4 regions of the Candidatus Endoriftia persephonae genome follow, and region 1 is predicted to be linked to each of the others. Evidence: predicted binding sites of a transcription regulator. Region 1 holds the regulator's gene; each other region holds the start of a gene.

Region 1 (7,864 bases):
GAGCACCTCCCAGGTGATGTGGCGCGGCAGTTCCTTGACCAGGTCAGCCAGATCGTCGGTGTCGAGGCCAGCGGTGGCGGCCACCAGCTCAGCGGAGTCCATGCGGCTGATCAGATCGTCGCGAACCTCATCGGTGACCTGTAGCAGGATCTCGCCATCGGTGGTGTCATCGAGCAGCTCCCAGACGATCTCGCGTTGTGGCAGCGGCAGCGACTCCAGCAGGTGTGCCACCTCGGCGGGACGCAACGCATTCAGCATGCGCGCCGCCTGCTGTAGCGCGCCACTATCGAGCACGTCCTGCAGGAACAGCAGGCGGTTGTTGTCTGAATTGTTCTGCAGGCTTGGTGGCATGAGGACGTCAGCTCGGGCTGGAGGCTAGATCAATCCGGATGACCCGGAAGGCCGGGGCGCAGTTTAACAAGGGCCGTCGCGGGGTGAAACCTTACAAATAGAAGGTGTATCTGAGCTAGTGAAACAGTTCTGCGAAGAGGGTGGCGGCTGGTTTGCTGTGCATCTGCTGCAGAAATGCCTGGGCCTGGCGGGTGAGGCGCGGCAGATCGCTGGCGCGGACGACCTGGCGGGTCTCTAGCAGGGCGCCGGGTTGCATGCTCAGCTCGCGCAGTCCCATGCCGAGCAGTAGCTGGGTGAACAGCGGGTCGCCAGCCATCTCGCCGCACATACTGATCGGGATGCCAGCGTTATTGGCGGCGTGGATGGTCATCTGGATCAGTTGCAGCACCGATGGGTGGAGCGGGTCGAACAGGTAGTTGACCGACTCATCCATGCGGTCCACCGCTAGGGTGTACTGGATCAGGTCGTTGGTGCCGATGGAGAGGAAGTCGAGCTGGCGAGCGAAGCTGGCGGCGGCAATGGCAGCGGCGGGAATTTCGATCATGCCGCCGACAGGCATTGTCGCGTTGAACCGCAAGCCCTCGCGGCTCAGCTCCTGCTTGGTCTGTTCGAGCAGCGCCAGGGTCTCCTGCAGCTCGGCGATGCAGGAGAGCATCGGGATCATCAGCCGCACCTGCCCCTCGGCGGAGGCGCGCAGGATTGCCCGCAGCTGCGGTAGAAACAGATCGGGCTCCTTCAGGCAGAGGCGAATGGCGCGCAGGCCGAGGGCAGGATTGTTGGAGGGTGGACAGTTGGGGTCGCTGCACTCGATGGTCTTGTCGGCGCCCAGGTCGAGGGTGCGGATGGTGAGGGGAGCGCCGTTGAGGCCATGCACCGCGCTCAGATAGGTTTCGAGCTGCTCCTCCTCGCTGGGCGGGGTGGTGCGGTTCATGTAGAGGAATTCAGTGCGGAACAGGCCGACGCCATCAGCGCGGTTGGCGAGGGTGGCGGTGATATCTTCCGGCAGCTCGATATTGGCCAGCAGCAGGATGCGCTGGCCGTCGCGGGTGATCGCGGGCAGATCGAGGTTGCGCCGCAGCTCAGCCTCGCGGGCCGCCTGGGCGATGATGCGCTGCTGGTAGTGCTGCAGGATCTCCCGGGTGGGGTCAGCAAGTACCACGCCGGCCTCGCCGTCGACGATCAGGGTTTCGCCGGAGCGCAGCAGTTGACTGGCGTGGTGCACGCCGAGCACTGCGGCGATGCCGAGGCTGCGGGCGAGGATCGCAGTGTGTGACAGTGGTCCGCCATACTCGGTGACAAAGGCGATCACGCCGCGGTTTTTCAGCATGATGATGTCGGCTGGGGTCAGATCCCGCGCCACCACGATGTGGTTGGTCAGGTCGCTCGGCGCCTCATCCCGTCCGGTACCCTGCTGCAAGGCGATCTGGATCTGTCCCACCACATGCTCGACATCGTCCCTGCGGGTGCGCAGGTAGGGGTCGTCCATCTCGTCGAAGACCCGCACCAGCTCGTTGCGGCGGCGCTGCAGCGCCCACTCGGCGGCGTACTGGTGAGTGCGGATCAGCTCGATCGGGGCCTGGCTGATGGCGCTGTCGTCGAGCATCAGCAGATGGGTGTCGATAAATGAGGAGATGTCCTCCGCGGTGCCGGTGGGGAGGTGCTGGCGCACGGCGCGCAGTCGGTCACGGGCGGTATTGAGCGCCTTGCGGAAGCGTTCTACCTCGGCTTCGACCATCTCCTCGGGGATCAGTCGCGGTGCGATATCGAGTGGCCCGCGCTGCAGCAGGAAGGCGGCGCCTATGGCCACCTGGCGGGTGGTGCTGATGCCGATGCCGTGACTGGAGAAGGTCACTCACTCTCCCCGAACCGCTCATTGATCAATAACTCCAGAGCGGCTATCGCCTCTGTCTCGTCCTCGCCGTTGACCTCGACCTCCAGCGCGGTGCCCTGGCTGGCGGCGAGCATCATCACCCCCATGATGCTCTTGCCGTTGACCCGCTGGCCGTTGCGCAGCAGCTGGATGCTACTGCCGTAGCGGCTGGCGCAGTTGACCAGCTTGGCGGCGGCACGGGCGTGCAGACCAAGGCGGTTGATGATGGTGATCTCCTTGTGGATCATTGATTGGGGTTCTCCGGCTTGCGCTCGGGGCAGCAAACGATGCCGTCGATGCCGCCGCTGACTGCCTTTCTGGTCAGCTCTTTGAGGTTCATGGTAGCGTAGTTGAAGACGCGCACCAGCATCGGTAGATTGATCCCGGCGATCACCTGCACCTGGTCTTCACGGCGCAGTTTGTAGGCGATGTTGCTGGGGGTGGAGCCGTACATGTCGGTGAGGATCAGCACCCCGTCGCCCTGGTTGAGCTGCTGTATCAGCTGCTGTGCGCGCTGCCGCATAGCGTCGGGATCGCTCTCGGTGCCGACCTCGAGGGTGGCGGTGGCGAGCGGGCAGACCTCCATCATGTTGGTGGTGGTCTTGAGCAGCGCACGGCCGATCTCGTTGTGGGTGATGATCAGCAGGCCGATGCTCATGACAGTTCCCGATGGCGGCTCAGCACGTTGCGCCCCTGTTGTTTGAAGTGGCGGTAGAGCTGATCGGTGATGTAGACCGAGCGGTGTTGACCGCCGGTGCAGCCGATGGCGATGGTCAGGTAGCTGCGGCCATCGGCCTCGAAGCGGGGGATCCAAGATTCGAGGAAGCGGGTCAGATCCGCCTGCATCTGGCTGCTCTCCTCGCTGCTTTCGAGAAAATTGGCGACCGGGCCGTCGAGGCCGGTGAGTGGCCGCAACTCGGTCTGCCAGTGGGGGTTAGGCAGGCAGCGCACGTCGAAGACAAAATCCACGTCCCGCGGCACACCGTGTTTGAAGCCAAACGATTCAAACAGCAGGGAGACCTGGCGGCTGCCTCCGGTGACTCGGCCGCGGATCAGGTCGCGCAGTTCATGCAAGTTGGTGTGGGTGGTGTCGATGCGCAGGTCGGCGGTGCTGGCGAGGGGTTCGAGCACCTCCTGCTCTTGGCGGATCGCCTCGTCGAGTGAGTGGTCGTCGTCGGAGAGCGGGTGTTTGCGGCGAGTCTCGCTGAAGCGCTTGATCAGGGTCTCCTGTTGCGCCTCAAGGAAGATCATCTCGCAGTCGATGCCCTGCTCGCGCATCTTGGCGACCATCTCAGGCAGTTTGGCAATGTGAGATGGCTGGCTGCGGGCGTCGATGCCGACTGCAGTATGGCGGAAAATCGGCTCTGGGTCTTCCACCAGGTGGTTAGAGAAAGCCTCCAGCAGGCAGATCGGCAGGTTGTCGATACAGTAGTAGCCGAGATCCTCAAGGGTGTGCAGGGCGATGGTTTTACCCGACCCCGAGAGGCCGGTGATGATGAGCAGTCTAATACCGGTAGCCATGTTTCTTAACATCTGGAAATTTTGAATGGCAGGCGGCTAGGTTAGCGCAATCCGGGGCAATTTTGAAAAGGAGTTAGCCCTTTTCAGGTGGGTTAGCGGAACTCTGCTGGTTAGCTTCGATATAGCCGCGTTGGCGCTCGCTGAACTCTGCTGCCGCATCGTAGCCGGTGACCCGTAGCAGGTGTTGGCGCACCGCTGTCTCCGCCAGGATTGCAAGATTGCGACCAGCGGCCACTGGTAGGGTAGTCTGTGGAATTTCGACGCCGAGTAGGCGCTGGGTTGAATGGCTGCCTTCGAGTCGGTCCAGGTGTGAGAGTTCCTGTTCATTCATCTGCTGCAGATCGATGATCAAGTGGAGGTTTTTGACCGGCTTCACCGCGCTGTTGCCAAACATGGCGCGAACGTTGAGCAGTCCCAGTCCGCGTACCTCGAGAAAATCCTGCAGCACCGGTGGGCAGCGTCCCTGCAGGGTGTGGGCGTTGATGCGAGTGAACTCGGTGATATCGTCGGCGATCAAGCGATGTCCGCGAGAGATCAGCGCCAGCGCCAGTTCGCTCTTGCCGATTGAGGCATCGCCGCTGAGCAGCACCCCTTTACCCAGCACCTCGATGAACACGCCATGGATGTTTTTGGGCTCGGCATGGGAGGGCTGGGCCTGCTGGAAAGACGGCTGGAGATGCGCCAGTAGGCGCTGGATAACCTGGGCGTCGGGTTCGCTTGTATAGATGATTGGGGTGTTGCTGTCGGCGGCGAGGGTGCGGCAGGCGTCGGTGGGGACTAAGCCGTCGGTAAAGATCAGGGCAGCCGGGCGGCTGGCAAACAGCAGTTCAAGGTAGTGGCGGTAGCCCTTGCTGCCGAGGGACTCGAGCAGATGACGCTCAGGCGGGCCGATCACCTGGATCGGCTGTGGGCGGGCCAGGTTGAGCGGCCCCACCAGGGGGGCGTCGCCCTCTGCCTGGATGGCCCGTTCCTCACCATCGCTGTACCAGGTGAGATTGAGTTCCGCACTCAGCTGGGCGAACAGTTCGCGGATGGTGGTGGCGGGTGTCATTGCTGGCTGGGTTCGGGGCTTGGCTGCTGGATCAGCTCGATCACCTCGTCTGGGCTGCGGCACTGGCGCAGACGATCGCAGAATGTCTTATCTCCGAACAGGCTGGCGAGCTTCGACAGTAGCTGTAGATGCTCCTCGGTGGCTTCCTCGGGTACCAGCATGGCGAAGGCGAGGTCGACCGGCTGGTTGTCGATGGCGTCGAAGTCGACCCCCTGGGTGGTCTGGATGAAGGCACCGACCGCTCGCTTGATCTGTGCCATGCGGGCGTGGGGGAGGGCGATGCCCCGCCCCAGCCCCGTGCTGCCAAGGCGCTCCCGTTGTAGCAGGGCATCGAACACCATGTCCTGGCTAAGCCCGGAATCGGTGGCGGCGAATAGCCCGCCAAGCATCTCCAGGCTGCGTTTTTTACTGCTGATTTCGACGCCGCACAGGATACGCTGTGGGTCGATGAACCCTTCGGGAAACATCTTGGCCTTGTCCCTGTTCAGGGCTGCTCTGCGTCAGCGTACTTGTTGATGTTATTGCCACGATGGCTTTGCAGCTTCTCTTTATGCTTGATGACCTGTCGGTCGAGCTTGTCGATCAGTGCGTCGATGGCCGCGTACATGTCCTCTTGGACCGAGTCGGCAAACACGTTGCCGCCGTTGAGGTGGAGGGTGGCTTCCGCTTTCTGCCTGAGTTTCTCTACGCTGAGGATCACATGCACATTGGTGACGTTGTCGAAATGGCGCTCCAAGCGCTCAAACTTGCTGTCAACATAGTTACGCATCGAATCGGTGATATCGATATGGTGACCGGTCAGGTTGATTTGCATAATTAACTCCTGTTTCGGGAGGGATGCGCCGGAGATGCGGAGCATCCTCTTATTTGTCTGGTTGTCACACCAGACGCTTTCGCTCATTCGATGGGGGTATGCCCATCGATTCGCGGTATTTGGCCACAGTGCGGCGGGCGACATTGATACCCTGCTCGCTGAGTATCGTGGCAATCTTGTTGTCGCTGAGCGGCTTGTTGGGTGTTTCGGCGGCAACCAGTTTCTTAATGATGGCACGTATTGCGGTAGCCGAGCACTCGCCGCCGACACTGGTACTGACATGGCTGGAGAAGAAATATTTGAACTCCAGGGTGCCGCGGGGCGTGTGCATATATTTCTGGGTGGTAACCCGGGAGATGGTCGATTCGTGCATCTCCAGGGCTTCGGCGATGTCGCGCAGCACCAGCGGTTTCATCGCCTCCTCGCCATGTTCAAAAAAGGCCTGCTGGTATTCGACGATCTTGCTGGCGACCCGCAGGATGGTTTCGTTGCGGCTCAGCAGGCTCTTCAGGAACCAGCGCGCCTCCTGCAGGTGGTTCTTCAGGAAGGTATTGTCGTCGCTCTGATCGGCGCGGCGGATCAGTTTGGCGTATTCGGCGTTGACCCGCAGGCGTGGCATGGTCTCCGGGTTGAGCTCCACATGCCAGCTGTTGTTGCGCTTGGTGACAAACACCTCTGGGATGACATACTCCGGCTCGGTATCGGCAATCAGGGTGCCGGGGCGCGGGTGGAGTGAGCGGATCAGCTGGTTGATCGCCGACAATTCATGGTCATCGATCTTCATCTTGCGCTTGATCTGCGCCTGGTCCTGGGCCGCCAGCAGCTTAAAATGTGTGCTACACAGCTGGATCGCCTGCTCCAGATAGGCAGTCTCCGGGGGCAGCTGATCGAGCTGGATCAGCAAGCACTCCTGCGGGCCGCGGGCGGCGATACCGGGGGGGTCGAAGGCCTGAACGCGGTGCAGCACTGCCTCCACATCCTCTAGGGTCACCTCCTCCAGATCGACCGTGGAGTGGATCTCCTCGATGCTGGCCTGCAGATAGCCGTCGGGGCTGATGCTGTCGATGATGGTCAGCGCGATCGCCTGGTCCGAGGGGCAGAGGCGGGTCAGGTTGAGTTGCCACAGCAGGTGGTCCTGCAGTGAATCAGATTTGCTGCGCTGGCTGAGGAAGTCGGTATCGCTGCCCTCGCCGCCGGCGGGAGCTGGTGGCGAGTAGCTGTCGTAGACATCGCTCCACTCGGTGTCGACCGGGAGATCCTCGGGCATCTCGGGGCTGTCGGTCTTGACCTCCCGTTCGTTGTTGATGTCGTTGCCATCCGCCGGAGTTTGCTGCGCGCTTTCGCTGCTGGGATTCTCCTTGCGCTCTGTGGCGGTTTGCTCAAACTCCTCTTCGGCTTCCAGCATCGGGTTGGTGTCGAGGGCCTCCTGTATCTCCTGATTGAGATCGAGCGCGGAGAGCTGTAGCAGACGGATCGCCTGCTGCAGCTGAGGCGTCATGGTGAGGTGTTGGCCGAGTCGAAGCTGAAGTGTCTGCTTCATCTATCCATGGTCAAGTTGGTTCTCGTACGCAATTTATGTGCCTTTTCGGTTTCATTTTAGTCAAAAGCAATCGTAGGTGGAACCTCGGCTTGATCGAGAGTTGCCGTGGGTCATGTATTTGTAAACCGGCCCGGCAAAGGAGGTGCGGTCGGCCCTGCGCCATGCTACATGGTGAAGTTTTCGCCGAGATAGACGGCGCGCACCTCGGGGTGCTCAAGGATCGCCTCCGGGGTGCCCTCTTCGAGCACCTTGCCGTTGTTGATGATGTAGGCGCGGTTGCAGATGTCGAGGGTTTCGCGCACATTGTGGTCGGTGATGAGCACCCCGATATCACGCTCCTTGAGGTGGTTGATCACCGCTTTTATGTCGATGACGGCGAGCGGGTCGATGCCGGCGAAGGGCTCGTCGAGCAGCACGAAGCGGGGTTTGATGGAGAGCGCGCGGGCGATCTCCAGGCGGCGACGCTCGCCGCCGGAGAGGCTCATCGCCTGGCTGTTGCGCAGGTGGGTGATGCCGAACTCCTGCAGCAGTTGGTCGCAGCGCTTGTTGCGTGCGCTACGCGACAGTTCCTTGCGGCTCTCGAGGATGGCAAGGATGTTCTCCTCTACCGAGAGACGGCGGAACACTGAGGGCTCCTGGGCGAGGTAACTGATGCCGAGGCGGGCGCGGGTGTGCATCGGCAGGTCGGTGAGATCCTTTCCGTTAATGCGAACACTC
Region 2 (7,864 bases), 650 kb from region 1:
CCGAATAACAGGAGAGAGAGAGTGAATAGCCGTATGGGTTTTGCTGACTGCATCTTTATTCCACCAGAACATCGGGTTGTTCAAGACCGACGACGACGACGGTGATGTGATCACCGCGCTTCACCTGTCGGCCCTGATTGTTGATTACCATAAAAGAGCCGTCTGTGTGTTCTAGGTGCTTGGGGGCCAATAGCCCGATGCGGGGAACGCGCAGTACGGGGAGCTTCTCGCCGGTCTTCTGGTTGATCACGTAGGTGTGTTCTGCGCCGGCGGTGATGGCGTCCACTCCGGTGGTGGAGAACCAGACATTGAGCAGCCCGTTGCCCGAGTCCTTGACTTGATGCACCTTCAGCGTGGCATCCGCCGGGAGCTTGGGTTTTTCGATGACCGCCTCAGCCACCTGTGCGGCCGCCGGGTCATAGTCGGGGCCGGCCTCGACCGGGAGGTGGAGGCTGGCCAGCCCGGCCACCATCACCGAGATCTTGCTGCCTGGCTTGATGATGCCCTCCTGGTCCCAGAAGTAGAGCTTGCCGGGGGGGGTCGAGGCCGCCTTCTCCGCCGGGACGGGCGCAACCAGCATCGGCAGCTTGCTGATCTGTATGAGCTGCCTGCTCTGATCATCGACGATCGATGTGGTCATCGGGTGGGCGGGAAACTCCTTTACATCGATCAGACGGTAGCGCACCTCTATCCTGGTACCTTGCAGCCCACGCCCGCCGAGGATGATCTTCTCGACCTCCAGCCGTCCCGAGCTGGGGGCGCGCTGCATGTGTTTGGGGGTGGTGTGCCGGGGTGGGGGTTGGTGCCTGGGGGCTTCGTGGTCGCGGTCTGCCAGGGCGGCAGGTTGGTAGAGAGAGAGTAGGGGGAGGGTCAAAAAAACAGATCGTAGTTGCATATTCAATGCTCCATCGCGATAGCCAGAAGGGGGATGTGTCCCACTGGAATTCGATCTAACACGATTGAAAGCGGGGAGAGCGGCCGAAGCCGCCCTCCCCGTATCGACTGCTATAGATTAGCCGGAGGCGAATCTAGCGACGGCGAGGTGCCGAACCGCGCTGACGGGTCGTCGAAGCGGCTGGTGGTGGTGCGGTGGTGGCGCGAACCAGTACCGCCATGCCGCCAGGATAGGCGCCGTTGTTGGTGACGAAGTAGTCGTTATGGCTATGCATCGGGTACCACTGTACATCCAGGTTGTTGTCGTGGGCTGCGGGATCGATCCCATAGACGCCCCAGGCTCCGGCAATCTCATTCAGACCGCTACCCTGGTTGGAGATCATCGAGTTGCTGGCGTAGCCGCCAGTGGTGCGCAGATCCTTGAAGCGGGTGATCATATCGTGGGTCTCGCCAGAGCCGATATGCACGGTGTACTCCTGCTTCTGGTTGGTGGGATCGATCGGGTTGGCGTCCTTACCAACGCGAGTGAAGTGCCAGCCATGGGCGTGCCAGGGCACCTCGGTGTAACCGATGTTGATGAGACGCATCAGCACGTTGTCGTTGTAGTTGGCGTCGACCAGGGCGGCGTAGCTGGTGGCGTTGTTGCTGCCGGTCAGGAAGCCGGAGAGCGGGCCGGAGGCCGGCGGGTTACACCCTTCGAAGTCACCCGTGTCGCTGACCACCAGCGAACGCCCGGTGCCGTTGTTACAGGCGGCGGTTGTTGCGGCAGGGGTGACAGGCAGCAGGGTGTCGGGGAAGGCGCGGCCATTGACCATCCACCAGTTGGCCTTGAAGTCGGTAAAGTTATACTGCTCTTCAGGCTCAAGGGTGCCATTGCTGTTCTTGTCAAAGCGGCGCAGCAGCTCGGCCTCTGCCGGGCTACCGGCGGGCGCGGCGGCCAGCTGGATGAAGTCGCGGCTACGGGTGTCCACATCGGTGAGGACCATCAGATACTCTTTGTCGAAGCGGTCGAGATAGTTGCCGCCGTAGACCGAGTTGAAGGTGGCGCGGCGTGGACGAATGACCATCGCCCCATACATGCCTAGGGTGATATGCTCGGAGGCCTCGACATGGCAGTGCCACATGTAGGTGCCGGGCTTCTGCGCCTTGAAGTAGTAGACGGCGGTGTTCTGTCCGGGGGTGTCGGGAACCTCAAACGCTGTTTCGTTGAAGCCGTCGTTCTGGGTGGTCAGCTCCATGCCATGCAGGTGGATGGTGTGGGGGTCGGCCGGCGCGTAGGGGTTGGCGTTGCCGATGTTGCGCAGGTGGACGAAGACATCGTCACCCTGGGTGACATCAATGATCGGCGCGGGCATGTTGGCGCATCCGGGGACAGCCTGGGTGCCGTCGACATCGTCGCAGAAGCCGCGCATGTAGACCTTCCGGTAGGGGGCGGTCGCCAGCGTGGCGGGAGTGATGCCATAGACGTTGTGGTCGGGCAGGTGGTGGTAGCCATCGGTTGCCGCCAGGTAGAGGTGACGGACCTGCGCCGATGCCTGGCCACTAAAGAGCGGCATCGTCATTGCGAGGCTAAGTGCGAGCATTCGCTTTTTCATTGTTGTTTTCCCCTTTCCTATATGTGTTGCATAAGTAACGAAGTATTGACGCAAGGCCAATAGCGGTGCGGGCGCCGCTGCCAAGATGGATGCTTTAGGTTCCCATCGACCAGCACAGATACCCCAACCTAAGTAAAATTCGAGATCTTTTTGTGGAAACTCTGAGGTCGTTCAATTGGAATCTGTGAACCCGTTCCTGGCAATAATTACTACCCCGTGCGGCGTTCGCGTTTGCGTTTATACCGTAACGGGATGGCATTGACAATTGTCGGAAATTTTTACAATAAATGACGGAGCGGAGCCTGCGATTTGTTTGATTTCTCCTTGCGAAATGGCCTGTATATGGGTTTTTTTTCCCACCGATCGGGACTTGGATTCCTGCTATTTGTGTGGTTGTCCAGCCTAATAGAGGTATTTGCCGTGCCTCGTAGCAAGGTGCCTGAATAAGAATGTTTGTGGTGTCGGTGAAATTTACATAGTTTTTGTATGGTTTTGGGGGGGTGTTGTAAGTATTTGAAGTCAAGGCAAAAAACAAAATTGGCACGAAGTATGCTCGTGGCCCATCGCTACTTCAATCATGAAAAAAATCAAGCATGGGGATCGAAAAAAATGAGAAAAATCACTAAAATTACTAAACTTACTTTAGCCTTCTGCTCTTTAGCCATGGCGGCCTTCTCCGTTCAGGCCGCGGTTATCCCACTTGATCTGAACGATTTTTATGCTGACCCAACCGTATCCGTGGCGGTTGATGGTGGCTCGGCTCTGATGGAGGAGAATCCAGCTTTCAGCATCACCTTGCTTTCGAACGACCCTCTTATGGGTGATCCTGGTATCGATGTTCCCACTGGTCTGTTGAGCTTGGACTTTGACTTCTCTTTTTCTGAGCCTGCGGGCAATGATGATGAGTTTTATGCATTCGTCTTCAATGGGGACACAGGTGCTCTGATTGATGATTTTTCCGTCAATTGGACGGATGCTGGCAGCGTCAGTTGGGATCTCTCAGGTCTTGATGCAAGCGTGACCCTGCTTGGCATGGAGTTTCAGCTTGTCTCAAACCTTCCGAGTGATGGCGGTCTCGAATCTACAGTCGCTGTCAGCAATGTTCACTTGGTGACCGAGAACGCCTCTGTGCCGGAGCCTGGCAGCTTGACTCTGCTCGGCATCGGTTTGGTGGGTGGTCTGTTTGGCTTCCGTAAAAAGTCCAGCTGAACGGGTCAAGCAGAGTGTTTGACATAGGGGCAAGGCGGCTCAACACTTTGATGTTGAATCTGTCGGAAAAATAACAGCCATTCTACTGGCCTCTGTCTGCGGCTGGGGGTCAGGTGGCATGTGGAAAGTGGGGCCAATCGGCCCCACTTTTCGTGGTTGGTTGGTGCTTGAGGTTCTCACCCTGGAATTGATCGGTTAGTGTATGCCGCTCTGATATCCCAAGGAAAAATAGTCATGTCTTTTGATTTTGCGACACTTTCGGCGTTGCTGGTTTTCGTCGTTATCCTGGTTTTTCTGGTGATGGAGATTCGCTCTACCAGGCGGGAAGTGAAGGAGCAGTTGCGTCAGGTGTCGCAGCACAATGCGCTGTTCCAGCGCAACCAGCAGGCGTGGGAGCTTTGCCAGGCGATCCATGAGCAGTATCCGGATGTCTGTCCCGGTCTCGATTACACCATGTGGGTGGATGAGCAGGGGGCGCATCTTGATCAGTGGCTGGCGGATTCCCCTCGGCCGAAACTGGATCGGATGGTGGAGAAGAAATAGAGGCATTTTTATAGACAGGGAGAAAGCAAAAGAGTCACCTGACATGGAAACAAAGGATTTGCAGTCATCCTCTTTACTTCCGTTTGAATTTACCGGTCGATTCGGAGAGTTTTTTCGTATCTGGATCGTCAATCTGGTGCTGACGATCCTCACCCTGGGCGTCTATTCAGCGTGGGCGAAGGTGCGTACCCAGCGTTATTTCTATGCCAATACCCGGCTTGCGGGAGCGACCTTCGACTATCTGGCCGAGCCGATGATGATCCTCAAAGGGCGCCTGATCGCAGTCGGTTTTTTTATCCTCTATCTTGGCCTGACCTTGATCGCACCACCGTTTGATTTGCTTGCCTCGCTGCTGTTTCTGATTGCGATGCCCTGGATCGTCAACAAGGCACTGGCGTTTCGTGCACACAACTCGGCCTATCGCAACATCCGCTTTGGCTTCGAGCAGAACTACTCCAAGGCGATCAAAGTGTTTATCGGCCTGCCGATTCTGCTGCCGCTCAGTCTGGGTCTGCTCTATCCCTTTTTTGATCAGCGGCGCAGCCGTTTCATCCTCGGCCAGAGTCGCTATGGAGCGAGCGCATTTGCGATGGAGGCACCGCTTGGTAGGTTCTATAAAACCTATCTACTGGCCGGACTGCTGTTGCTGGGGGTGTTTTTCCTGGGTGGCGTGCTCAGCAGCCGGTTATTCGAAAGCGTGATGACGATGTCGGCACAGCCAGCCGGTGAGCCGCCGGTCGCGATGCGTGGCAGCCTGCTGGGCCTGCTGCCAATCCTGGTTGGCTCTCTGTTGGTATATGGTTTCATCAAGGCGCGCATCGCCAACCTAATCTGGAACCATACCGACCTTAACGGCCATCGTTTTGAGAGCTATATGCAGGCACGCAAGTTGATTGTGTTGTTGCTGACCAATGCGCTGGCCATCATCCTCTCGCTGGGTCTGCTGATCCCTTGGGCAAAGATCCGCATGGCCCGCTACCGGGCGGAGACGCTGCAGTTTATTCCGCAGGAAGACCTGGATGGTTTTCTCGCCGATCAGGCAGAGCAGGTGGCCGCCACGGGTGAGGGGGTTGGCGATGTGTTTGATGTGGATCTTGGCCTTTGATCACCACCGAGGCGCTCTATTTCGATGGTCGCCAGTCACAGGCACGGCGGGTTCGTGTCTCACTGAATGGCCGTGACCTGTGGATCGAGTATGCCACCGGCGAGTGCTTCTGGCCGACCTCGGAACTGCGTATCACCCCTCAGCTGGGGAGTGCGCCTCAGGGGATCTTTCTGCCCGAGGGCGGCAAACTTGAAGTGGCCAATCATGACTTCATGCTGCAACTGGAGGCGCTGACTGATAGGACAGGGGAGGGGCGCTGGTTGCACCATCTGGAGAGCCGCTACCGCTATGTGATTCTGGCCGTGTCTCTGGCACTTGGGCTTGGTTGGTTGATGATCTCCCAGGGAGTGCCGCTGGCGTCACGTTACCTCGCATTTGCCACGCCGCTCCAGCTTGACCTGATCCTGGGAGAGGAGGTGCTGGCGCTGCTCGACAAGCGTTGGCTGGAACCCTCTAAGCTGCCAGAGACAGAACAGCAGCACTATCGGCAACTGTTTCAGCGGATGGTTCGGGAGGCCGATGCCGCGACGCCGTTGCAGCTGCAGTTCCGAGCTGGCGGCACGGTCGGCGCCAACGCCTTCGCGCTGCCCTCGGGCATCGTGGTGGTGACCGATGAGCTGATTGAGCTGGCACAGGCGGATGCAGAAGTGATGGGGGTGTTTGCCCATGAGATCGGGCATCTGGTGTATCGCCACGGGGTCCGCCATGTGCTGCAGGATTCGCTGCTGGTGCTGCTGACCACTCTATTTGTGGGGGATGCTGCCTCCAGTGGGGCACTGTTGGCGGCACTGCCGGTGCTGCTGGTCGAGAGTCACTACTCTCGCGAGTTCGAGAGCGAGGCGGACCGCTATGCGGTCTTGCTGATGCAGCGCGCCGGGTTGGATCGGCAACACCTGGGTCGGATGCTCCAACGCCTTGGGGAGAGTCATGGGGGGGAGGAGAGTGGAGCGCTGAGCTATCTCTCCACTCACCCGATGACCCAGGAGCGGATCGAGATGATCGCTCATTGGGGGCAGGGAAAGGCTAGTGATGTGACGCATAAGGTCGCTATATCCGCCCATTGATAGCCTCGAATAGTCCGCTTGCGCCATAGTGTGTCAGACTCGAGTGGTATGAAAAGAGTGTTACACCAGATTAAGGAGTGATGAACATGCGCGTGATTCTGTTGGGCGGCCCCGGTGCGGGCAAGGGTACCCAGGCAAACTACATCAAAGAGAAGTACAGCATTCCCCAGATCTCCACTGGTGACATGTTGCGTGCTCACGTTAAACAGGGCACCGACCTGGGCAAGGCGGCGAAGAAGATCATGGATGAGGGTGGTCTGGTCTCTGACGATATCATCATGGGCATGGTGAAAGAGCGCATTGCCCAGGACGATTGCGCCAACGGCTACCTGTTCGATGGATTCCCCCGCACCATTCCCCAGGCAGAAGCGCTGAAAGAGGCTGGTGTGCCGATCGACGCGGTGGTGGAGATCGATGTGCCCGATGAGGAGATCATCAAGCGCATGTCCGGTCGTCGGGTGCATCTCGCCTCCGGTCGCACCTACCACGTCACCTTCAATCCGCCCAAGGTGGAGGGCAAGGATGACGAGACCGGTGAGGATCTGATTCAGCGCGATGATGATCAGGAAGAGACCGTAAAGGCGCGTCTCAAGGTCTACCATGACCAGACCGAGCCGCTGATCGCCTTCTACACCAAAGAGGCAGATGCCGGTAGTTGCAAATACATCAAGATCAACGGTGTTGGCGGGGTGGACGAGATCCGCGACCAGATCTTCAGCGGACTGGGTTGATCTTCACTGAAGAATGCTGAAAAGCCGGGCTAAGCCCGGCTTTTTTATGGCATTCAGTTGAGGGAATTCGGGCAATTTGCTGGATGAACTTATTAGAATATTCTGATAGAATCCGCCAACTTTTTACTAAATTGTTAAGGGGCATGCTGTGGCTGTCGTAGAACTCACCAAGGACACGTTCGAAGAGACCATCACCAATAACGATTTCGTGATCATCGATTTCTGGGCGCCCTGGTGTGGTCCCTGTCGCTCCTTCGCCCCGACCTATGAAAAGGTTGCCGAAGACAATCCGAATATGGTCTTCGCCAAGGTGAATACCGAAGACGAGCAGGAACTGGCGATGCACTTCCAGGTGCGCTCGATCCCGACTCTGATGATCTTCCGTGAGAACATCATCATCTTCTCCCAGGCGGGTGCGTTGCCGGAGTCGGGCTTCCGTGATCTGCTGGACAAGGCCAGTGAACTCGATATGGACGAGGTGCGGGCGCAGATCGAAGCAGAGCAGAAGGGCGGCCAGGGCGCCTGAGCGGTCATTCCGAAAAGACCCCGGCGGTGTTAGGGCCTGTCGGGGTTTTTTTGTGTCCGCAGCAGGGGCAAGTGGCTGTATCATGGCCTCCTGTGTTGAATTGAGAGGTCTGGACCGACGCGATGCGAGCCCCCTGTTACCCGTGGAGTCTAAAGAGCCTGCTGAATGGCAGGCCGAATGTGGGCGCGCTGCTCGAT
Region 3 (7,864 bases), 200 kb from region 1:
GTGACTGGGCGATGGAGAGCCCTAGGCCCATACCATCGCTACTGCCTGAAACCATCGGGAAGAAGATCCGCTCCTGGATCTCCTTGGGGATGCCACCGCCGTTATCACTGATCTCAACCTGCAGCACTAATCGGTAGTGTTTGGTGCCGATGGTAAAGTGGCGCATCACCCGGGTGCGCAGGCCTATCACACCGCTAGGTCCAGCGGCCCGCACACCGTTACGCACGATATTCAAACAGGCCTGGATCAGCTGATCGCTATCCCCCAGCAGGGAGGGAATACTTGGATCGTAATCCTTTTTGATAGTCAGGGCGTTGCCCGTTTCCACCTGCACCAGGCTGACCACTCGTTCCAGCACCTGGTGGATGTTGACCGGCTTACGATCCGGCAGACGGTTCGGTCCGAGCATCCGGTCAACCAGGGTCTGCAAGCGGTCGGACTCGCCGATGATGATCTGGGTATACTCCTTGAGTTCAGGGTCATCCAGTTCCCGCTCCAGCAGTTGCGCCGCACCGCGCACTCCGCCCAGGGGATTTTTTATCTCATGCGCGAGCCCCCGCACCAGCGCACGCGAGGCCTGGTTGCGTGACAGCAGCTGCTCCTCACGGTTGATCCTCAATTGCCGATCAACCTGCAGCAACTCGACCAGAAACTCCTTGATCTCGCCCTCCTGGCGAAGCGGGATCACGGTGCAGTCGACCGTCACCTCTTTACCTCCGGCGAGAGGCAACGACAACTCCCGCTCGGTAAAGGGCTGACCGCTCTTCACCACTTGAGAGAGGTGTGACTCAACCAGTGCTCCAGGGCAGCGGATCAGATCTCTGACCCGCAGCCCGATCAGCTGGCGAGCACTCACCGCAAACAACATCTCCCCGGCGGGATTGATGTAGTTGAGGATGAAATCGCGGTCAAACAGCAACACAGCTGAACGTTGATTTTCAACGATGCGTTGCTCAATGGTCTCTGTGTCTGGTGTAACTGCCATGCTAATTGCTTGCAATAATCAAACCAATCAGCAGCATAGGGCATTTTTCTGCGTGCAGTCTGCTGAACTGTCTCATCTGTCACGATTTAAGACGTTGAGTAAGGCTTTGTTTCTGAAAAAATTGAGGCTACGACGAGTGCCCGCCTTTTCATAGGGCAGGGGCTGTCCGCGTCGCAAGATAATGCGCACCAAAAAAGTGCAGCCAGAGGACCCCTAGTGAACGTCAGGGTTTGATAATAGAGGCTTTTCGCAGATGGAAGCTGATCTGTTGAGCGGAGATCAAACGCTTGCCCGCGGCATCGACGACATGCGCCTCAAGGGTATGGGTGCCGCGATTCAGGCCAATCAACCTGAATTGAGTCCGATTCAGCTCATCTCCTCCTTTCTGCAATGCACCATCGATCAGGATCTCCAATCTGTGCCCCTGCTGCAGTGCCGGCGAGAGGCTCAGGCCCACATCGACCACACCCTCGTTGTTGCGAATCGTGACATCCTGCTCGCGTTCGACAATCTCAAAGCTGGTGTAGCCTTCCGCTTTCTCCTGTTTGCTCTCTGACTCCGCCAGCTTGGTCTGAACGATCGGGCTGTACTGATCTGAATGGGTGCCTTTGATGGTGACCATCTCCGCCCCCGGCGCGTCGAAGTCGGAGTAGTGGATCACTCCATCATCCGAGACCCAGCGGTAGACATCCCTGGCTGCAGCCGGCAAGGCAAGAACAATAAGAAGAATTAGGATAAGGGTACGCATATGCAAAAGAATAGACCACAACTCGTTGATAAAACAAGCAGATAGAGACTAAAAAAGCGCCCCCGAATGGAGGCGCTTTCCACAATTCCTGTACTAGGCGGGAATCGACCAGGCAAGGCTCCCTGACGGGAGCCGATACCTGCTTAGAGGCTGTAGTACATGTCGAATTCCACCGGGTGGGTGGTCATGCGCAGACGAGTCACCTCTTCCATCTTCAGCTCGATGTAGCCATCGATCAGATCATCGGTGAAAACGCCGCCAGCGGTGAGGAACTCACGATCCGCATCCAGTGCATCCAGTGCCTGATCCAGACTGTGGCAGACGGTGGGGATATTCGCCGCCTCTTCTGCGGGCAGGTCATAGAGATCCTTGTCCATCGCGTCGCCAGGGTGGATCTTGTTCTGGATGCCGTCCAGGCCGGCCATCATCATGGCGGCGAAGGCCAGGTAGGGGTTGGCGGTCGGATCGGGGAAACGCACCTCGACGCGACGACCCTTCGGGCTGGAAACCCACGGGATACGGATCGAAGCAGAGCGGTTGCGGGCCGAGTAGGCCAGCATTACCGGGGCTTCGAAGCCCGGCACCAGACGCTTGTAGGAGTTGGTGGAGGCATTAGTGAAGGCGTTCAGCGCACGAGCATGCTTGATGATGCCGCCGATGTAGTAGAGCGCACTCTCGGAGAGGCCGCCGTACTGGTCACCAGCGAAAATGTTCTCGCCATCTTTCGCCAGGGACTGGTGCACATGCATGCCGGAACCGTTGTCACCAACGATCGGCTTGGGCATGAAGGTCACGGTCTTGCCGTAGGCGTGACCGACGTTCCAGGTAGCGTATTTCTGGATCTGCACCCAGTCAGCACGCTCCACCAAGGTGCTGAACTTGGTGCCGATCTCACACTGACCACCAGTCGCCACCTCATGGTGATGGACCTCGACCGGCACCCCCATCTCTTCCATCGCCAGACACATGGCGCCACGCAGGTCGTGCAGGGAGTCAACCGGAGGGACCGGGAAGTAACCACCCTTCACGCCAGGACGGTGACCGATGTTGCCATCTTCATAGACGCGCTCGGAGTTCCACTCCGCCTCTTCGGAGTCGATCTTGACCATGCAGCCGCTCATGTCGGCACTCCAGCGCACGTCGTCGAGGACGAAGAATTCTGGCTCGGGACCGAAGAAAGCCTGGTCGGCAATGCCGGTGGACTGCAGATAGGCCTCGGCGCGCTTGGCGACGGAACGGGGATCACGCTCGTAGCCCTGCATGGTGGCAGGCTCGAGGATGTCGCAGCGTACGATCAGGGTGTTCTCGTCGGCGAAGGGGTCCATCACGGCAGTGGCAGCCTCAGGCATCAGGATCATGTCTGACTCATTGATACCCTTCCAGCCAGCGATGGAGGAGCCATCAAACATCTTGCCGTCGGTAAACATCTCCTCATCAACCTCGTGGGCAGGCAGAGTGACATGCTGTTCCTTGCCGCGGGTATCGGTGAAGCGAAGATCAACGAATTTTACTTCGTTGTCTTTCATCATTTTCATGACTTCAGAGGCCATCATTATCTCCAAATCTATTAGGTGACTATCTGCTGCTGCAAGAGCCTCTGAATGAATCTGGATGAAGCAGATTCATTCAGAGGCTCCTGTCGCCAGCAACGAAATTCCTGCGAAAGGATGCCATCGATCCCTGCCGCTCTGGGCCATTCACTAGGCAAAAACAGTGCCATCAACCTTTGATTGCTACAGCTCCTGTATGAGCCAATTCGCAAAAAACTGTTGATAAACAAGCGGAAGATGATAGAGCGATCGAACGCATAATGGTAGTGGTTGCACGCATTAGCCGCGACCAAACAGTAACTCTTCGCAAGAATACGCACAAAAACTGTGCGGATCCGCGCCTGCATGCACAAAAATCGTGCGTTAACCAAACCAGAGCCGTACCCGCCCAAACTGCTCGGCCTCTTGCAGCTGCGCCTGATAGCGCTCGGCCAACTCCTCGCTTATCGATACGCTCTTGCTGCAGTCGAGCGGAAAGAAAAGATCCACATCGATACGTCCGGAAATGTAGTGCAATACGAGCCTCATGCGTCGATCGAAACAGGGCAGATCCTGCCATAGCGCCTGCAGACGTTGCTCCGCTTCGGTGCGTAATGGTAGATGACCACAGGGAGCGGTCGATTCGTCATCCTCCGGATCGATGTGCACCGTCACATCCACCAGTTCCTCCACCGACTCAAGCAGCCGCTGCATCACCACTTCACTGATCCTGTGTCCCTCAGAGACACTCAGCCAGGAGGCTACCTGCACATGCACATCAGCCGAGGCGTGACCACCCATCTTACGGGTGCGTAACATATGTACATCCTTGACCCCGGCCACTGAGGTGATCACCTGCTTGATCTCTTCTACCCGCTGCTCTTCAAGACCTGAGTCGACCAACTCATGCACCGACTGCCAGACCAGCTGCCAGCCGATGTGCAAAATCATCAAGCCGACCAGCACCGCGGCGATGGCATCGAGATAGGGCAGCCCCACCAGGGTGCCGCCGATGCCGACCAGCACCACCACCGATGAGATCGAGTCGCTGCGATGGTGCCAGGCATTGGCGCGCAACAGATCGGAGCGGATCTGCTTCGCCAGATGCTGGGTATAGAAATAGAGAGCCTCGTTGGCAACGATGGAGAAGGCGGCAACCCACAGGGTGGTCATGCTGGGTACCAGCAGTGCCTCTGGCGAAAACAACCGCTCCACCGCATCCCAGATCACCCCGGCACCCACCAGGAACAGAAACAATCCCAGGGCGAGAGTTCCCGCCGTTTCGAAGCGCCCGTGGCCATAAGGATGCTCGTCGTCTGGTGCCTCTTTGGCATGGTAGGCAGCAAACAGCACCAGCCCATCCGAAAGTAGATCGGAGAGTGAATGCAGACCATCAGCTAACAGCGACTGGGAGTGTCCGATCACGCCAAACAGAATCTTCACTACCGCCAACAGCAGGTTCACCCCGGCGCCGACAAGGGTGGCCCGCTGGGTCACCCGATAGCGCTGCTGTTGCTGCCGTTCCCGACTATCCACCTGGCTGCTCCACACCACCCACCCGGATCCGCACGATATATTCGTCGCCCTGCTGGCGGGTCTCCACCACCTCGTGGCCGTTGATCCGGCACCAGGCGGGGATGTCGTTCAACACTCCGGGGTCGGTACAGACCACCTCCAGCACGGTTCCCGGCTGCAGGGTTTCGACCCGATCCTGCACCCGGATCACCGGCATTGGGCAGAGCAGACGCCGTGCGTCCAGGGTTACCAGCTTCAAATGAACCACTCCTGCGGGATCTCGTGGGGCTTGATCGGCGTGACACTGAGCTGGCGGGTCTCGCCCTGGAGGTCGGTCAACTCAAGATCGACCAGCTCCGCATCCCGCCCCTGGCTGTAACGCGCCACCAGTCGTGCCGCCAGCTCGATCTCGTCCGCGTTGGGCTCTCCGTCGATCAGCGCCAGCGGCCCACCGTGGCTGGTGGTCTTGAGGCTGATGAACTGTTTTCGATAGCCCTGCAGAAACTTCGCCTCGCCCTCTTCGCGAGCGATGATCAGCTTGAAGTGCGGCGCCGGGCGCAGATGCCGACCGACCTTGAGCAGCATGATGTCATCCATCTCATACTGCTTGCTGCCGCGCGCCTGCCAGAGATCGGCCAACTTTTTCGAGTACTGCTGATCGGTAAGAAAGCAGCAGCCGCCAGCCGGTTGCGCATAATCTGTCAGGCCAAACGACTCGGCCAGGGCCATCTGCGGCTTGCGGTTGCGGCCGCTGAATGCATAGAGCTTGTCGCGATCGACCCAGCCCTTGCGCTCCGGCAGGGTCTCGGGCAAATTCTTGGCACAGAGCGGGCGTAGCAGCAGATCCTCGGCACCCGACTCACCCGCCACCACCGGCATAGTGTCCTTACGCTGCGACATCGGCCGCTGGCCGATCACCTCGCCGGTGATGATGAAGTCAAAACCACGTGCGCGGATCCACTCAAACGCCTTTTTCACCATGAAGATTTTGCAATCGAGGCAAGGATTGAGATTGGCGCCGTAACCATGCACTGGGTTGAACAGCACCTCCTTATACTCCTCCACGATGTCGACGATATGCAGCTTGATGCCCAACTGCTCCGCCACCCAGAGCGCATTGTTGCGCTTCGGCTTGCGCTGGTCGCGCTTGCGGATCGCATGGGTGTGGCCCTCGACGCAGAATCCGGTGAAGAAGTTGATCCCCTCCACATGGATCCCCTGGGACTGGATCACCTTAGCGGCGAGTAGCGAGTCGAGCCCGCCGGAGATCAGGGCGACAGCTTTGCGTGGCTCGGTCATGGTGCTCCTGGCAGATGAGAGAAAACGCGCATTATAAGAGATCATAGGGCGCAGGGCATCCGGTTAGCCAAGCCTCGGGGCGACCGCTATAATTGTTCAGTTTTTTCTGATCAAACAGGATCTTGGACGTGAACCAGGCAGACGACCTCAAACCCGATCTATCAACCTTTCAGGGGCTGATCTTCGCCCTGCAAGCCTATTGGGCCAAGCAAGGTTGTGTGATCCTGCAGCCCTACGACATGGAAATGGGCGCCGGCACCTTCCACACCGCCACCTTTCTGCGCTCAATCGGGCCCGAACCCTGGAATGCCGCCTACGTGCAGCCTTCGCGCCGCCCCACCGACGGACGCTATGGTGAGAATCCCAACCGGCTGCAGCACTATTATCAGTATCAGGTGGCGATGAAACCCTCGCCAATGAACATCCAGGAGCTCTATCTGGGTTCCCTCGAGATGCTCGGCATCGACCCCAAGGTGCATGATATCCGCTTCGTTGAAGACAACTGGGAGTCCCCTACCCTAGGTGCCTGGGGTCTCGGCTGGGAGGTCTGGCTGAATGGCATGGAGGTGACCCAGTTCACCTATTTTCAGCAGGTTGGCGGGCTCGATTGCCGCCCGGTCACCGGTGAGATCACCTATGGCCTGGAGCGCATTGCAATGTATATCCAGGGAGTGGAGAGCGTCTTCGATCTGGTCTGGACCCATGGTCCGCATGGCCCGGTCACCTATGGTGATGTGTTTCACCAGAACGAGGTCGAACAGTCTGCCTACAACTTCGAACATGCAGATGTCGATTTTCTCTTCGGCTATTTCGATCAGTGTGAGAAGGCGTCCAATAAACTGATCGAGCTCGGCCTGCCACTGCCTGCCTACGAACAGGTACTGAAGGCCTCCCATGCCTTCAACCTGCTCGACGCGCGCCACGCCATCTCGGTCACTGAGCGCCAGAGCTACATCCTCAAGGTCCGTGCGTTGTCGCGGGCGGTTGCCAAAGCCTACTACGATGCCCGCGAGAAGCTGGGCTTTCCCATGCTCAACACCGATGCGGAGGTGGCCAATGGCTGAACGAGTCGATCTGCTATTTGAACTCGGCACCGAGGAGCTACCACCGCTGGCACTTAAGCGCCTCTCTGATGCCCTGACCCAGGAGTTTGTTGCAGGACTGAAACGTGCCGGGCTCGCCCATGGCAAGGTGGAGAGCTTCGCTGCACCACGTCGTCTGGCTGTCAGAATCAGCGACTGCGCCAGTCGCCAGGCAGATCGAACCATCGAGCGACGCGGCCCGGCCGTTAAGGCCGCCTTCGATGCGGATGGCAACCCCACCAAGGCTGCTGAGGGCTTTGCCCGTTCGGTCGGTACCACAGTTGATCAGCTGCAACGTCAGAAAAGCGACAAGGGTGAATGGCTCTGCTACCAGTTAAAAGAGACGGGCAAGTCAACCCGGAACCTACTACCGGAGATCGCCGAAACTGCCCTCGCCCGTCTGCCGATCCCAAAGCGCATGCGCTGGGGTGCCTCGGAGGCGCAGTTTGTCCGGCCTGTTCACTGGCTGCTGTTCCTGCTCGGCAATGAGGTGGTGCCCTGCACTCTCCTCGAAGCTGAGGCCGACCGGTTTACCTACGGCCACCGTTTTCACCATCCGGCCGCGATCGAGATCAACTCACCGGCCGAGTACGCAGACAAACTGGAGACCACCGGCTATGTGATTGCTGATTTCGCCCGTCGCCAGGAGCAGATTCGCTCCCATGTTGTGCAGACAGCCCAGGCCCTAGGCGGCATCGCCGACCTG
Region 4 (7,864 bases), 700 kb from region 1:
GAGCGCCTCCAGTTTCCGCTGCAGATAGCCGTCAATCGCGACAAAGTGGTTAGGCCGGAAGGCCGGCGCATCGCTGGGTGAAAGCTCGGTACTGGAGCAGACCTCGAACGCCAGCAACCGTCGCACCGAACGCCCCGGCATCGGCCGACAGGCCGCCAGCACTGCATGGTGAGTCAGGCGATGATCAATGTTGAGATCATTGACGAAGTGGGTATAGACGATACCTGGCGCCAACTCAAACACCACTGCTTCGACCCGCTTGGTGATATCGAGCAGCTCCATGCCGTCGAACCGGTTATCCGGCAGACCGGCAAACTCGGGGGGCTCGGCGCCAAGAATCTCTGACGAGCGTCTCGCCGACTGCTGCAACCGTTCGATATCCACCGCCCGGGCCTGAGGGTCGCGCTGCGGATCGCGCGCAGTGGCCCCCTCACCAAGAATCAGGATATGCACCCGATCCCCCTCCGCCGCATGCCGCGCCAGCGCCCCACCGCAACCCAATACCTCATCATCCGGATGGGCCACCACCGCCAGCACTACATTCGACATCGCTCAACTCCCGGCCAGATCCAACCCGTTTACTACCACTCTTTACGCTGCGACAGCAACCGCAATACACATCGGATCGAATCTTGCTAGTCTTCTGACGGCAACAGCCTAAAACAACCACAACCACAACCACAACCACAACCAGACTCAGGAGCGGCAATGGTCAGGATCGGCAACAGATATATCGGCGACGACCACCCCTGCTTCATCACCTTTGAAGCCGGCCCCACCCATAACGGACTGGAGATGGCAAAACGCCTGGTGAAGCATGCCGCAGAGGCCGGCGCCGATGCAGTGAAGTTCCAGATCTTTGACCCGGAGCGGCTGGTCGCCGACAAAAAAATGCCGTTCTCTTACGAGATCCTGGTGGACCGAGAGAGTGGTCGCCTGCAGAGAGTCGAAGAGCCGCTCTACGAGATCCTCCACCGCCGCTGTCTGAGCCGCGACGAGTGGCGTGAGCTAAAGCGCTACAGTGACAGCCTCGGCCTCGCCTTCTTCTCCACCGCCTCCTTCGAGGAGGATATCGACCTGCTGGTGGAGCTGGGGTGCGACTCGATCAAGATCGCCTCCGGCGACATCAACCACCACCCACTGCTGCGCTATGCGGCGCGCACCGGTCTCTGCCTACAGCTCGACACCGGCAGTGCCACCCTCGGCGAGGTGGAGACGGCAGTGGACCTGATCCTCACCGAGGGCAACGAGCAGATCATCATCCACCAGTGCCCCTCCGGCTACCCGGCGCGACTCAACAGCATCAACCTCAATATCATCCCGACCCTGAAGCGGCTGTTCCCCTTCCCCGCCGCCTTCTCCGACCACACCCCGGGCTGGGAGATGGATGTGGCGGCGCTGGCGCTGGGCGCTAACCTGCTGGAGAAAACCATCAGCGAAGACCGAACCACCCCCAGCGTGGAGCACTGTTTTTCCCTCGAACCACCAGAGATGCACCGTTTCATCCAGACCATCCGCGAGGTGGAGATCGGCCTCGGCAGCAACCGCCGCACCCTGCATGCAGATGAGTTGAAACAGCGCAACAAGATCCGGCGCAGCGCCTGGCTGATGAGCGACGCCAAGGCTGGGCAGCATCTCAGCGAGATCGACGTGGAGTTCCGCCGCCCCGCCGGCGGCATCCCGCCAGACCTGTTTGACCAGCTCAGAGATCGTCATCTGCGTCGCGACCTCTCTGCCGGCGCGCGCCTCAACCTGGAGCACCTCAGTGACTGACGCGGTCGCCATCATCCCGGCGCGGGGCAACTCGAAACGGCTGCCACGCAAAAACATCCTCGAATTCCGCGGCAAGCCGATCATCGCCTACACTATCGAGGCAGCCCTGCAGAGCGACATCTTTGAACGCGTGGTAGTCTCCACCGAGGACGCCGAGATCGCCGGGATCGCCGCCCACCACGGCGCCGAGGTCGCACAGCGATCCGCCGAACTGAGCCACGACTCCGCCACCGTGGTCGACGTCTGCTGTGACTGGCTGAGCCGCGAACAGCAGGCCGGCCACCACTACCAGATCATCTGCTGCCTCTACGCCACCGCACCGCTACGCAACGCCACTGACGTAGCCGCCACCTGCGGGCTGTTGGAACGCGGCCGCTGCCACTACGCCCTAGCCGCCGCCCACTACAGCCACTACCCCTATCAGGCACTGAGACTGGAGAGAGACGGCACGGTCGCCCCGCAATGGCCTGAGCTCTGTGATATGCGTGCCGACCAGGTCGGCGAGCTGATCGCCGGCAATGGCAGCACCTACGCCACCTTCAGCGACGAACTGCTGCGCAGCCGCAACTTCTACGGCCCCGGCATGCGCGCCCACATCATGCCATTTCGCCGCTCGGTGGACATTGACACCGCTGACGACCTGGAATTGGCTCTCTGCCTGGCGGAGCTGGAGGCACGCCGCAGTGCAGATCGCGATCCGCGCTGACAGCGGCAGCGACATCGGCAGTGGCCATCTGCTGCGCTGCCGCGCACTGGCACTGGCTCTGCGCAAGCGGGGTGCAGCGATCGACTTCCTGCATGCCCGCCGTGACGACTTCAATAAGCACTTGCTCGGCGACTTCCCCTGCCATCTAGTCGAGGCCGAAACCGAGGCTGAAGACGCGGCCAGCTGCCGGTCCTGGGCAGCGCGCAATCGACCCGACTGGCTGCTCGTCGACCACTACGGCCTGAGCATAGAGTGGCAGCGTCAGCTGCGTGAAGTGGTACCACGACTGATGGCGATCGAGGATCTCGCCAACCGCCCGCACCAAGTCGATCTACTGCTCGATTTCACCCTGCGCAGTGATCCTGAGCAGGACTATCAGGGGCTGCTGCCGGCAGAGTGCCGCACCCTGTTTGGCCCCGACTATGCGCTGCTACGCCCGGAGTTCAGCCGACTGCGGGATCACTGCCGGATACGCGAGCGGGGAGTCAGGCGGTTGTTGCTCAGCTTCGGCGGCGCTGACGACACCAACCTCAGCGACTGGGCGCTCGATGCGCTTGAAGGGCTAGAGCTGGTGGAGGGGATCGATCTGCTGGTCGGCAGCCACCATCCCGATCTGACGGGCCTGCAGCGGCGCTGCCAGCGATCCGACCGCCGCCTGCACATCCAGACTGAAGAGGTCGCCGAACTGATGCGCCAGGCCGATCTGGCGATCGGCGGCGGCGGCATGATGGGCTGGGAGCGCTGTGCCCTGGGGCTGCCGGCGCTGATCGTCGTGTAGTCAGAAGATCAACAAGCCAATGCCGAGACCCTGGCTCAAACCGGGGCAGCACAAATAATCACCACAGACGATGCCGAGGCGCTGCGCAGGATGATCACCACACAAACAGCCGAGAGCCTCAGCGCCATGTCACAACGGGCCTTCAAGATTGTCGATGGGCTGGGCGCCCAGCGGGTGGCAGCACTTATGCTCGATACAGGAAGCAACCTGTAGCACAGCTTTCACTTTCGGCATTCATCTCAAGAGTGCCACCTCACAGCAACGTCCGGCACAACAACAGACTCCCCGCCCACAATTACCTTGCAGTTGGTCCGACAATTGCTTATTTAGCGGACAGGTCAGCAAACCACAGACAGCAGTTTCCAGTCACATGTCCACAGAAACAAACCTTAGAATTCTACTTGTCGATGAGAACAAGGGACGCTCAACGATCCTCAAGCAGACATTGGGCAAAGATGGACACGAGATAATCGCCGCTCTCCACAGCAGCAAAACCTCAGTCGCCGAGTAGCTGAGTTGAAGCCTGATGTGATCATCATCGACCTCGATTCACCCTGCCCGGTCACCTTGGAACAGATGCGCTGAATCTCCCGCGACACCCCAAGACCGGTACTCATGTTCGCCGACGATGCCGATAGCAACATCATCCAACAGGCCATAGAAGCGGGCGTCAGTGCTTATGTAGTCGATGGCTTGGCTGACAAGCGCATCAAACCGCTACTGGAGGTGGCCATCGCCCGTTTCCGCAAACATCAGTCGCTCAAGGATGAGCTGAGTCGCATCAAGACCTCCCTGGAAGAACGCAAGTTGATCGAGCGGGCAAAGGGGTTGCTGATGAAAAGCAAAGGATGCGATGAAGAGACAGCCTATCAACTGCTGCGCAAGACAGCGATGAGCAACAATCAGCGGCTGGCGGATGTGGCGCGCAACCTGATCACCTCGATAGAACTACTCGCCTAACAGGCTATCACCCCCTCTCACTGAACTGCCCCATTTTGCTCCATCAGAGGCCGCTAATGCTTCATCATGAAGCAGTCAGCGCCGGCCAACCGCTTACCAGACCTTCCCAGTCGAACACAAACACCCACTAGATAAAGGCTGGATCAGACTTATTCGTTTTTGGCACGCCCCCTGCAATGAAAGCGGCGTCATATCGACAATTATGTCGAAAACCCTACAACCCTCCATCAACGGCGATAGAGGGCTGACAAAAAAATTTTAGCTACGCACCAATGACGGTCGCGCAGCTCCGGACAAAGGCGTCCACCCAAGCACACCTCAATAGAGGTACGGCGGGTGCGACGCCTTTTTTTGTCTTTAGGCAACTGAGGAACAAGCAAGATGAAACAGTCGAACAACGGCAACCACGGTCGCCGTGGTTTTCTGAAAAAGAGCCTGCTGGCTCTGGCCACCGCCAGTGTCATCGGCGGAATGATCTTAGGCAGCGCCGCGGTAAGGGCAGAGATTGGCGACCCAGAAAAAGAGGAGCTGAAGTTCGGCTTCATCAAACTGACCGACATGGCACCGCTCGCCATCGCCTATGAGAAGGGCTACTTCGAGGATGAAGGCCTCTACGTCACCCTGGAGGCCCAGGCCAACTGGAAGGTACTGCTCGACGGCACCATCGACGGCCAGCTCGACGGTGCCCACATGCTGGCCGGTCAGCCGCTGGCCGCCACCATCGGATTCGGTACCAAGGCGCACATCATCACCCCTTTCAGCATGGATCTAAATGGCAACGGCATCACCGTCTCCAACGAAACCTGGAAACAAATGAAACCGTATGTACCGAAACAGCCCGACGGAAAATCGGTACACCCGATCAAAGCCGATGCGCTGAAACCAGTGGTCGACAAGTTCAAGGAAGAGGGCAAGCCCTTCAAGATGGGCATGGTATTCCCCGTCTTCACCCACAACTATGAGCTGCGTTACTGGCTGGCGGCCGGTGGCATCAACCCCGGTTACTACGCACCACACAAGGGCGATACCAGCGGCACCATGAAGGCCGACGCTCTACTTTCTGTCACTCCACCACCGCAGATGCCAGCCACCCTGGAGGCAGGCACCATCTACGGTTACTGCGTGGGTGAACCCTGGAACCAGCAGGCAGTATTCAAGGGTATCGGTGTGCCGGTTGTCACCGACTACGAGATCTGGAAGGACAACCCTGAGAAGGTCTTCGGCATGACCAAAGCGTTCACCGAGAAGTACCCCAACACCACCGTGCGTGTTGTGAAGGCGCTGATCCGTGCCGGCAAGTGGCTCGACGACAACAACAACGCCAACCGTCCCGAGGCGGTAAAGATCCTCTCCCAGTCCAACTACGTGGGTGCAGACTACGATGTGATCGCCAACTCCATGACCGGCACCTTCGAATATGAGAAGGGCGACAAGCGCGAAGTGCCCGACTTCAACGTCTTCTTCCGCTACAACGCCACCTATCCCTACGACTCCGATGCGGTCTGGTACCTGACTCAGATGCGGCGCTGGGGCCAGATCTCCGACCGGTATCGCCACTCGCCTGGCTACCACTAGTCACCATGGTGGTATCTGCCGTCCATGTGAGCAACGACCCGGCATTCTCCAAGTCATTTCTCACTTCGGCGATCACCGTCACCCTCTGCTGCCTCTGGCCGACCATCATCAATACTACGGTGGGCGTGAACGGTGTCGACAAGGATCTGATCAACGTCAGCCGCGTGCTGCGTCTTAACGCCACCACCAAAACCTTCAAGATCATCCTGCCCTCCGCCATGCCGATGATCTTCACCGGCCTGCGTCTCTCCCTGGGCATCGGCTGGATGGTACTGATCGCTGCCGAGATGCTGGCGCAGAACCCCGGCCTCGGCAAGTTCGTCTGGGACGAGTTCCAGAACGGCAGTTCCAACTCGCTAGCGCGCATCATGGTCGCAGTACTGGTGATCGGCCTCATCGGCTTCCTGCTCGACCGCGGCATGTTGATGCTGCAACGCAGAACCAGCTGGGACAAGAACGCAGTTCTTCATTAACGCAAGCCGCAATCTAGATCTGCCTTTATCCGGACATGCCCGGCTAAAGACAGATCTACAAGTTGAAAATTGAAAGCCGGAATAAACAACGATTGTGAATCGCACAAGGTGCAATGAAATGAACAGTTATCTGAACATCGACCACATCAGCATCACCTTCCCCACCGATAACGGTCCGCTGAATGTGCTGAAAGACGTCAAGCTGGAGGTAAAACAGGGCGAGTTCATCTCGCTGATCGGCCACTCGGGCTGCGGTAAATCCACCGTACTCAATATCATCGCCGGTCTGTTGAATGCCACAGAGGGTGGCGTGATTCTGGAAGGCAAAGAGGTGACTGAACCCGGCCCCGATCGTGCCGTGGTATTTCAGCACCACTCGCTGATGCCCTGGCTCAGCGTCTACGACAACGTGTGCCTAGCGGTCGATCAGCTCTTCAAGAAGACCAAGTCAAAGTAGGAGCGCAAGGTGTTGCTGATGGATGAACCCTTCGGCGCCCTCGACTCCCTGACCCGCACCCACATGCAGGACTCGTTGATGGAGATCCAGGCGCGGCTCAACAACACTGTGATCATGATCACCCACGACGTGGACGAGGCGGTGCTGCTCTCTGATCGTATCGTGATGATGAGCAACGGCCCGTCGGCCACCATCGGCGAGATCCTCGATATCGACCTGCCGCGCCCGCGTGATCGCCTGACCTTGGCCGAGAACCCAACTTACAATCACTACCGCGTCGAAGTGGTCAAGTTCCTGCACGAACGCCATACGCAACCGGGCGTTCCGGCCAGTAACGACGATAACGAAAGTGATGGAGAGGAACCTGCACTGAGCCTCGTTGCTGGCTGATGGATCTGATGATTAGCGCGATAGCAGCGCTCTGAAGGCAACAGCGGCCATGTCTGCCCGTTTCCCACTGATGGGGGCTCAAAATGAAAGACCGCCGTATTGTTAATCCGGCAATTAAATAAAGATAGGGCGGCCCATGGCCGTCACTTGCAACCCGCTGAAATCACGCATGATGTCGGGCATGGCTCGGCCTATACATGTTCACTTCAGTTTGCGCACCAGATCGAGCAGTTCATCGGCGTCCCACTCGCGGCCGCCGATGGCGCGGTAGACCAGCCGCCCCTCTGGATCAATCACAAAGGTGGTGGGCAGGCCCTTGATCGGCCAGCGCTGGATAGTCTGGCCCGACTGGTCGAGCAACACCTGGAAGTCGATCGGGTAGTCGCCCATGAAGCTGAAGATGGTCTCCTCATCCTCGCCCACGTTGATCGCGATCATCGCGATTCCCTGATCCTTGATCTTCGCCCAGCCACGATTCATCGACGGCAGCTCGGCACGGCAGGGTGGGCACCAAGTCGCCCAGAAATTCACGATCACCGGCCGCCCTCTGTAACTTGCCAGCGAGTGCGCCTCACCATCCATATCCGGCAGATCAAAAGCGGGCGCCTCCGGCTGATCTGTAAGACGCGTCAGCAATTGCTCAGCAGCGAGTCGGCTGCAAAACAGCAGCAACAGAGACGCCAAAAAAGTTCCAATGATAGTTTTGTTCATCTTAACGATCTTCCGCACACTCGAGCGCCTCTATCCATACG

What was found. The regulator sigma-54, encoded in region 1, starts transcription at its own class of promoters, with help from an activator protein. The targets are predictions, from matches to a motif close to TGGCANGNTNCNTGCTT.
Region 2: the regulator sigma-54 is predicted to act here: its motif matches at 3,028-3,044, upstream of L0Y14_RS12530 (PEP-CTERM sorting domain-containing protein).
Region 3: the regulator sigma-54 is predicted to act here: its motif matches at 3,436-3,452, upstream of glnA (glutamate--ammonia ligase).
Region 4: the regulator sigma-54 is predicted to act here: its motif matches at 4,378-4,394, upstream of L0Y14_RS02490 (CmpA/NrtA family ABC transporter substrate-binding protein).

What each region holds. Positions count from the first base shown of each region.
Region 1 covers NZ_CP090569.1:3,419,603-3,427,466, reverse strand. The annotation lists gene mgtE (magnesium transporter) at 1-351, opposite strand, end outside; gene ptsP (phosphoenolpyruvate--protein phosphotransferase) at 467-2,203, opposite strand; gene L0Y14_RS15550 (HPr family phosphocarrier protein) at 2,200-2,469, opposite strand; gene L0Y14_RS15545 (PTS sugar transporter subunit IIA) at 2,466-2,879, opposite strand; gene rapZ (RNase adapter RapZ) at 2,876-3,742, opposite strand; gene hprK (HPr(Ser) kinase/phosphatase) at 3,816-4,793, opposite strand; gene ptsN (PTS IIA-like nitrogen regulatory protein PtsN) at 4,790-5,260, opposite strand; gene hpf (ribosome hibernation promoting factor) at 5,278-5,607, opposite strand; gene L0Y14_RS15520 (RNA polymerase factor sigma-54) at 5,672-7,147, opposite strand; gene lptB (LPS export ABC transporter ATP-binding protein) at 7,312-7,864, opposite strand, start outside.
Region 2 covers NZ_CP090569.1:2,765,812-2,773,675, reverse strand. The annotation lists gene L0Y14_RS12545 (hypothetical protein) at 1-53, opposite strand, end outside; gene L0Y14_RS12540 (thiopurine S-methyltransferase) at 56-895, opposite strand; gene L0Y14_RS12535 (multicopper oxidase domain-containing protein) at 1,029-2,489, opposite strand; gene L0Y14_RS12530 (PEP-CTERM sorting domain-containing protein) at 3,045-3,698, shown strand; gene L0Y14_RS12525 (hypothetical protein) at 3,933-4,241, shown strand; gene L0Y14_RS12520 (YjgN family protein) at 4,285-5,346, shown strand; gene L0Y14_RS12515 (M48 family metallopeptidase) at 5,343-6,410, shown strand; gene adk (adenylate kinase) at 6,497-7,141, shown strand; gene trxA (thioredoxin) at 7,290-7,667, shown strand; gene L0Y14_RS12500 (DUF1249 domain-containing protein) at 7,790-7,864, shown strand, end outside.
Region 3 covers NZ_CP090569.1:13,225-21,088, reverse strand. The annotation lists gene glnL (nitrogen regulation protein NR(II)) at 1-985, opposite strand, end outside; gene L0Y14_RS00075 (DUF4124 domain-containing protein) at 1,209-1,694, opposite strand; gene glnA (glutamate--ammonia ligase) at 1,877-3,283, opposite strand; gene L0Y14_RS00065 (cation diffusion facilitator family transporter) at 3,647-4,798, opposite strand; gene L0Y14_RS00060 (sulfurtransferase TusA family protein) at 4,791-5,045, opposite strand; gene L0Y14_RS00055 (tRNA (5-methylaminomethyl-2-thiouridylate)-methyltransferase) at 5,033-6,076, opposite strand; gene glyQ (glycine--tRNA ligase subunit alpha) at 6,205-7,140, shown strand; gene glyS (glycine--tRNA ligase subunit beta) at 7,133-7,864, shown strand, end outside.
Region 4 covers NZ_CP090569.1:512,878-520,741, reverse strand. The annotation lists gene L0Y14_RS02515 (PIG-L deacetylase family protein) at 1-549, opposite strand, end outside; gene L0Y14_RS02510 (N-acetylneuraminate synthase family protein) at 709-1,773, shown strand; gene L0Y14_RS02505 (acylneuraminate cytidylyltransferase family protein) at 1,766-2,479, shown strand; gene pseG (UDP-2,4-diacetamido-2,4,6-trideoxy-beta-L-altropyranose hydrolase) at 2,457-3,257, shown strand; gene L0Y14_RS16365 (hypothetical protein) at 3,348-3,470, shown strand; gene L0Y14_RS02495 (ANTAR domain-containing response regulator) at 3,873-4,217, shown strand; gene L0Y14_RS02490 (CmpA/NrtA family ABC transporter substrate-binding protein) at 4,599-5,792, shown strand; gene L0Y14_RS02485 (ABC transporter permease) at 5,798-6,265, shown strand; partial or broken gene L0Y14_RS02480 (ABC transporter ATP-binding protein) at 6,384-7,112, shown strand; gene L0Y14_RS02475 (peroxiredoxin family protein) at 7,314-7,823, opposite strand; gene L0Y14_RS02470 (hypothetical protein) at 7,825-7,864, opposite strand, start outside.